3 regions of the Streptomyces sp. NPDC025806 genome follow, and region 2 is predicted to be linked to each of the others. Evidence: riboswitches for the same ligand, from Rfam matches in the RefSeq annotation. Region 2 holds a riboswitch; each other region holds the start of a gene.
What was found. A riboswitch is a leader RNA that binds a small molecule or an ion and turns the genes downstream of it on or off. The one in region 2 is predicted to bind cyclic di-AMP.
Positions count from the first base shown of each region.

Region 1: it holds a riboswitch for cyclic di-AMP, as region 2 does, so the genes downstream of both, ACZ4E1_RS33990 (M23 family metallopeptidase) here and ACZ4E1_RS37810 (M23 family metallopeptidase) in region 2, are expected to answer to the same signal.
Region 3: it holds a riboswitch for cyclic di-AMP, as region 2 does, so the genes downstream of both, ACZ4E1_RS33150 (transglycosylase family protein) here and ACZ4E1_RS37810 (M23 family metallopeptidase) in region 2, are expected to answer to the same signal.

Region 1 covers NZ_JBVHMU010000020.1:115,088-117,342, reverse strand. Annotated here, with positions in the region: gene ACZ4E1_RS33995 (aldo/keto reductase) at 1-90, opposite strand, end outside; gene ACZ4E1_RS33990 (M23 family metallopeptidase) at 248-1,312, opposite strand; cyclic di-AMP (ydaO/yuaA leader) riboswitch at 1,324-1,477, opposite strand; gene ACZ4E1_RS33985 (PP2C family protein-serine/threonine phosphatase) at 1,722-2,255, opposite strand, start outside.
Region 2 covers NZ_JBVHMU010000031.1:15,454-17,708, reverse strand. Annotated here, with positions in the region: gene ACZ4E1_RS37815 (tyrosine-protein phosphatase) at 1-557, opposite strand, end outside; cyclic di-AMP (ydaO/yuaA leader) riboswitch at 925-1,117, shown strand; gene ACZ4E1_RS37810 (M23 family metallopeptidase) at 1,123-1,854, shown strand; gene ACZ4E1_RS37805 (SGNH/GDSL hydrolase family protein) at 1,978-2,255, shown strand, end outside.
Region 3 covers NZ_JBVHMU010000019.1:98,650-100,904, forward strand. Annotated here, with positions in the region: gene ACZ4E1_RS33145 (transglycosylase family protein) at 1-925, shown strand, start outside; cyclic di-AMP (ydaO/yuaA leader) riboswitch at 1,106-1,269, shown strand; gene ACZ4E1_RS33150 (transglycosylase family protein) at 1,274-1,957, shown strand.

The DNA of each region.
Region 1 (2,255 bases), on a different contig from region 2:
CTCGTCCGCCGTCCAGCCGAAGACGTTGCCACCGAGGGCGAGGGGGAAGACCTCGAGGTCCGAGGAGCCGAGAGAGCGCAGAGAAGTCATGAACGCTCTCAACGCCCGCGCAGAATCCGGTATTCCGACCGGGCCCGAGTCCGTCCGGACCTGACGGGCCGTCTTCGGGCCGGTGCGCGCGGACATGCGAAACCGGCAGCCCTGGCGTCGGGGGGTTGCCGCCAGGACCGCCGGGGCTTCGGGAAGGTCAGAGACCGAGGCCCTTGTCGCGCAGCCAGGCGGCCGGGTCGATGCCGGTGGCCTGGCCGTCGGGGTGGACCTCGAGGTGGAGGTGGGCGCCCGTCACGTTGCCCGTCGCGCCGACGCGGCCGATGACATCGCCGGTGCTGACCTTCTGGCCGACGCTGACGTTCATCGAGGACTGGTGGCAGAACCACAGCTCGGTGCCGTCGTCGAGGGTGAGGACGGTGCGGTACCCGTAGGCGCCGGCCCAGCCCGCCTCGGTGACGGTGCCGGAGTGGATCGCGTAGATCGGCGTACCGGTGGAGGCCGCGAAGTCGAGGCCCGTGTGGTAGCCGGAGGACCACATGGAGCCGGGCTGCCCGAAGGTGCCGGTGATCGTGTACGAGGCGACGGGGAGCTTGTAGCTCTTGGCCAGCTTGGCGAGGCGCTCGGCCTCGGCCTTGCGCTTGGCCTCCTCCTCGGCCGCCTTCTTCTCGGCGGCGGCCTTGGCCTCGGCGGCCTTCTGCTGCTCGGCGGCCTCCTCGGCGGCCTTCTGCGCGGCGGCCTCCTCGGCCGCCTTGCGCTCGGCCTCCTCGGCGGCGGACTGCTGCGTCTCGGCCTGGGCCATGATGCGGGCCCGCAGCGCCTCGCCCGCGTCGGACTGTCCCTGCGCGCCGTCGGTCACCGTGGTGAGCGGGGCGGCCTGGGCGGCCGGCGAGGAGTCGGACGCGGAGTCGGCGGAGTCGTCCGAGCCCGATATGAGCGCGCCCACGCCCGGCAGCGACTTGGCCTCGGGCAGCGAGTCCTTGACCGCGGACAGGTCGGGCATGGAGAGCGAGACGGCGGGCTTGCCGCCCTGCGCGGTGGCGATGCCGCCGGCGCCGACGGCGGCGATCACGCCGACGCCGAGAACCGTGGAGCTGCGCGCGAGTCCACCCCGCTGACGGGCCACGCGGTGACGTCCGCGGACGGGTCGGACGGACTCCTCGGTGGGGTTCCACTCCTCCCAGTTCTCTCGCTCGACGCCGAAGTCGTCAGACGCTTCGGCGGAGCCGTAGGAGAACTCGGGGGCAGGACGGTTCGACGCCACGGGGGCGCTCTCCTTTCCTTCCTTCTCGCCTACCGGGTTAGCTGACGGGTTCGGAGCAGGAAGGTCTCCTACGGGCGTAGACGTACGCACATGCGTCGCTACAGTCCGATTCACCCCAAGTTGGTGGTTCCCCGGCTCCCTTGCGGGATTAAGCGCGTGCGCGCGGAGCCGACTCTTGTGACGGCTGGGACGACCGCGCTGCGTTATCGAACGTTAATAGACAGCCGACACGATTTCCAAGCCGTTCCCACTGATCGTTCACGTCTTTGGCCTGGACTTATCAGGGCACGAGCGGGCGGAATCGGGCGAGTTGACCCCCCGTCGGAGGACACGGATCCGCCACGAGTTTCTGACGCTGTATCAATTGTTATGCGCAGGGGTGCCGTTCGATCACCCCCCGTGATGTCGATCAAGGACGGCGCACGGCGAGCAGCGCCATGTCGTCCCGCGCGCCCCCTCCGGTGTGCTCGCGGACCTCCTCGGCGACCTCCGCGAGCAGTTCCTCGGGCCCGTCGAACTTCCGCCCCGACAGCCGGGCCGCCGGGTCGTAGAAGACGCCGTGCGCGTCGCGCGCCTCGGAGAGGCCGTCCGTGTAGAGCAACAGCGTGGCGCCGGCGGGGAACGCCTCCTCGGTGGCCCGGTCAGGCCAGGTGCCCAGCGCGCTCAGGCCGAGCGGCAGCGCGGCCTCCCCCGGACCGAGCGTCCGCAGCGTGCCGTCACCGTGCAGCAGGAGCGGCTCGGGGTGCCCGCGGTTGAGCACCCGCACCAGGTCGGAGCCGTACGGGAACTCGGCGAGCACCGCCGTCGTGAACCCTTCGAAGTCGTCGACGCCGCTGCGCCGGGTTCCCTCGCGGGCCAGGGCCCGCTCCAGGCGCCGGGCCACGTTCTCCAGGCTGCCCTCCTGCTCGGCGGCCTCGCGGAACGCGCCGATGACGACGGCCAC
Region 2 (2,255 bases):
TAGTCCGCCTCGATGGCCTCGCGCTCGACGCCGACCGCGAGCAGCGTCACGGCGATCGACAGTCCGGCGCGGTCCTTGCCCGCCGCGCAGTGCATCAGCGCGGGCACGCTGTCCTCGGCTACGGCGCGCAGCACGCGGCCGTGCTCGGCGGTGCGGTCGGTGATGATCGACCGGTACGAATTGATCATGCGGTCCGCGGCGCGGCCCCCGGAGAGCAGCGCGCGCAGCTGGTCCATGTCGCCGTCGCGGACCATCTTCCAGAACTCGGAGCCGTCCGCCGGGTCCGACAGTGGCAGGTTCACATTGCGCACGCCGGGCAGCGCGACGTCGGCGCCCTCCAGCTTCTGGTCCGCCGCGTTGCGGAAGTCGAAGATCGTGTGCAGGCCGAGCCCGGAGAGGAACGCCGCGTCCTCGGCCGTGGCGTGGGCGAGGTGACCGGAGCGGAAGAGCACGCCGGGGCGCACGCGCCGGCCGTCCACGGTGGGGAGGCCGCCCACGTCGCGGAAGTTGCGCACTCCGGTCAGCTCGGGCTCGGTGGACGGGGCGTGCTGCGTCACGGGTGCTCCTCCCGGTCGGGTCACCGGCGCTGCTCGCCGGCGGGCGCGCTCCCGACGATACGACATGGATTCAGAGGGCAACCATGTGTCCGTTTTGGCCTATTCATCATTAACTGTCCATAGATTTACGGACGTTGTCACCCGTCGCGTGAGCAGCGTCATATCCGTGACGGTCCGTGGTGGATCTTCCGGACGGCTTTCCCGGGAATTCCTTACGGTAAGGCGCCGGTAAAGCGGGCGAGGTAGACGCAGGGTGACACAGTAAAGGCGTGAACGATCAAGAAAAGGCAGGCCAGGGGGAATTCGGAACTTGTCGCTTCGTTTCTTGCTGCCCTACGGTCACGCTCATTCCGGTCGGAACGCCTAGTCCTGCCGCCGGCCGGATTCCTCACTACGACCCGTGACGGCAGGAGCGGGGGACCCACAGGCAAGAACGCCGCCCGGGAATTCCCCACAGCGGCTCGGGGTGAAGTCGTGTCCCTGTCAGGAATGGCGAGGGCGCGGCCGGACATCTCCCGTCCGAACCCGACAGCTCACCTCGCAGGCGACGGAGAGGAAATCCGCCATGCCCGCACAGGGTAAGCACCGCCGCCAGAAGTCCCACCGCCTCGGCCGCGCCGCCGCCGTCGTCACCGTCGGTGGCGCCGCGCTCGCGCTGCCGCTGATCGGCGCCACCGGTGCGCAGGCCGCCACCGCCCAGACCTACACGGTCAAGGCCGGCGACACGCTCTCCAAGATCGCCAAGGCGGAGAACGTCGAGGGCGGCTGGAAGAAGCTCTACGCGGACAACAAGTCCGTGATCGGCTCCGACGCCGGCCTGATCAAGCCCGGCGAGAAGCTCACCCTCGGCGGCGCCGCGAAGACCACGGCCACCCAGGCGAGCACCTCCACCGCCGCCTACGTGAAGCCGGTCGACGCGCCCGAGGGCACGCCGTACCACCAGAACGGCAGCATGTGGTCCAGCGGCTACCACACCGGCACCGACTTCGTCGTGCCCACCGGTACCCCGATCAAGGCCATCGCTGCGGGCACCGTCGTCTCCGCCGGCAACGGCGGCGCGTACGGCAACCAGGTCGTCATCCAGCACGCCGACGGCCACTACTCGCAGTACGCCCACCTGTCCCAGCTCGGCGTCTCGGCCGGCCAGGCCGTCTCCGCCGGCACGCAGATCGGCCTCTCCGGCGCGACCGGCAACGTGACCGGCCCGCACCTGCACTTCGAGATCCGCACCACCCCGGACTACGGCTCGGACGTCGACCCGGTCGCGTACCTGCGCGCGCACGGCGTCTCCATCTGACCCCACGCGTGATCCACACTCGGCGCCCGGATATTCCCCGGGCGCCGAGTGCTGTATCTCACCACTCGTCAACCCCTGGCTACGGTCGCGTAGGTCACAGGTCAGGGTGAAGGATGTGTGGTCGTGGCAAACGAATCGAGATCACTCAGCGGCGGCACGATTCGGTCCTATGTGGCGGTGGGGGACAGCTTCACCGAAGGCGTCGGGGACCCCGGACCCGACGGCAGCTTCGTGGGCTGGGCCGACCGGCTCGCCGTCCTCCTCGACGACCGGGTCCCCGAGGACACGTTCCAGTACGCGAACCTGGCCGTACGCGGCAAGCTCATCGACCAGATCGTCGAGCACCAGGTGCCGAAGGCCCTGGAGCTCGCCCCCGACCTGGTGAGCCTGGTCGCCGGCGG
Region 3 (2,255 bases), on a different contig from region 2:
CGCCGCCACCACCCAGGCCTGGGACCGGCTCGCCGAGTGCGAGAGCGGCGGCCAGTGGAGTCTCGACGCCGGTAACGGGTACTACGGCGGACTGCAGTTCTCGCAGGAGATGTGGGAGCAGTACGGCGGGCTCGACTTCGCGCCGAGCGCGGACCAGGCGAGCCGCTCGCAGCAGATATCCGTCGCCGAGAAGGTGCTCGACGACCAGGGGCCCGGCGCCTGGCCGAGCTGTTCCATCACGGCGGGCCTCTCCAAGAGCGACAGCTCGGCCGAGGTCGACCCGGGGGCGAGCACGCCGCCGCCGGTCCTCGGTGGTTCGTCGGGCGGGCTCCTCGGTGTCGGCGGGGACGCGAACACCGACGACGGAGAGAAGAATCACGACGACGGGGGTAATTCGGACATCCCGTCAGATGACGCCTCCGGTGATACCTCCGGTAACGCCAAGGGTGACGCGTCCGACGGCAAGGCGAGCGACGAGCCGAGCGACGGCGCCAGTGCCTCGCCCTCGGACGGCGCGACGTCGGACGAAGGTGACGCGAAGGGTGAATCGGACAAGTCCGGCTCCGACGCCTCCACTTCCCCGGACGAGTCGACGGGTCCCGGCAAGCCGGGCGCCTCTCCGTCCGCCTCCGACCCGGCCTCCGGGGACTCCGGCGCGGGCCGCCACCGGGGCGGCGCCGCCTCCGACGACACCGCCGACTCCCGTACCGGAGAGGGCCGTCACGCCTCCCGTGACGACCGGCGCGACGGCGACGCGTACACGGTGCGGGCCGGCGACAACCTGTGGGACATCGCCGACTCCCAGAACGTGGACGGCGGGTGGGCCGAGTTGTACCAGCTCAACAAGAAGGAGGTCGGCTCCGACCCGGACCTCATCCTTCCTGGTCAGAGTCTGGATCTTGGGCTCGAATCGGGCGAAAAGTAGCGGGAGTTCAGGGCGGGTTGCTGCCTGAATGTCCGATTTGGCGAAAGTGAGAGATGGGTCTCAAAGGGCCTGATCCGCTTTGAAAACCGCCGGATCGGCTGCGTACGGTCTGACCGCTCGCCACAGCGGGCCCCGACGGATGTCACGCCGAATCCTGCCAACCTCCGTACGGGAACAGTCGACGCGTCAGCGCCGTGGGCAGGAGCGGGGGACCCAAGGTAGGCGCCGTCCGGAAAGCGATAGTCCGGTACGGCTTGGGGTTAAGCCGCGCACTAGGTTGCGCGGCCGGGCACTCACTGGCCCGAACCCGACAGCTCACCTCGTAGGCGTCGGTGAGGGGATCTCTCCATGCTGTTCTCCAGCAAGGGCAAGCACCGCCGCCCGTCCAAGGCCGTCCGTGTCGCCACGCTCGCCGGTGTCACCGGTGCCGCCGTCGCCGTTCCGCTGATGGGTGCCACCGGCGCCTCCGCCGCCACCACCTCCGAGTGGGACGCCGTCGCCCAGTGCGAGTCCGGCGGCAACTGGTCGATCAACACCGGCAACGGCTACTACGGCGGCCTGCAGTTCTCCGCCTCCACGTGGGCCGCGTACGGCGGCACCGCTTACGCCTCCACCGCCGACCAGGCCTCCAAGGCGCAGCAGATAGCTGTCGCCGAGAAGGTCCTCGCCTCCCAGGGCAAGGGCGCCTGGCCGTCCTGCGGTGTCGGCCTGTCCGGCGCCTCGACGTCGAACCCGGCCCCGGCCCCCACCCAGCAGCAGACGCAGCCGCAGCCCGAGCGCAAGGTCGAGCAGCCGGCCAACCGCTCGCAGGAGCGCCAGGCCCCGAAGGCCGCGCCGAAGAAGACCGTCACCACGCCGACCGGCAAGAAGGTCGCCAAGGGTGACGGCGAGTACAAGGTCAAGAAGGGTGACTCCCTCAGCACGATCGCCGAGGCGCACCACACGACCTGGCAGAAGCTCTTCAAGCTGAACGACGACATCGTTCAGGACGCGGACCTGATCTACCCGGGTCAGCAGCTCCACCTGAAGTAAGCCGCGCCCCTTATATAGGGGAGCGCCCCCCGCACTCGGCATCGGCGGACGCCGAGTCGCCGGCCGCTCGTCATGTGGACCTCCTGCCCCGGCTTCCGGGGTGGGAGGTTCCGTGCGTTCACCGTCTGCCGCCCGGTGGGGGCTGGTCGCGCAGTTCCCCGCGCCCCTGAAATGCATGCCCTTCGGGCGCATTTCCCCGATCGAGGTGCGGGGTGCCTTTCATCTGGGGAAGGCGCGGCGAAGCCGCAGCCTTCCAGGGGCGCGGGGAACTGCGCGATCAGCCCCCACCGGCCCGCGC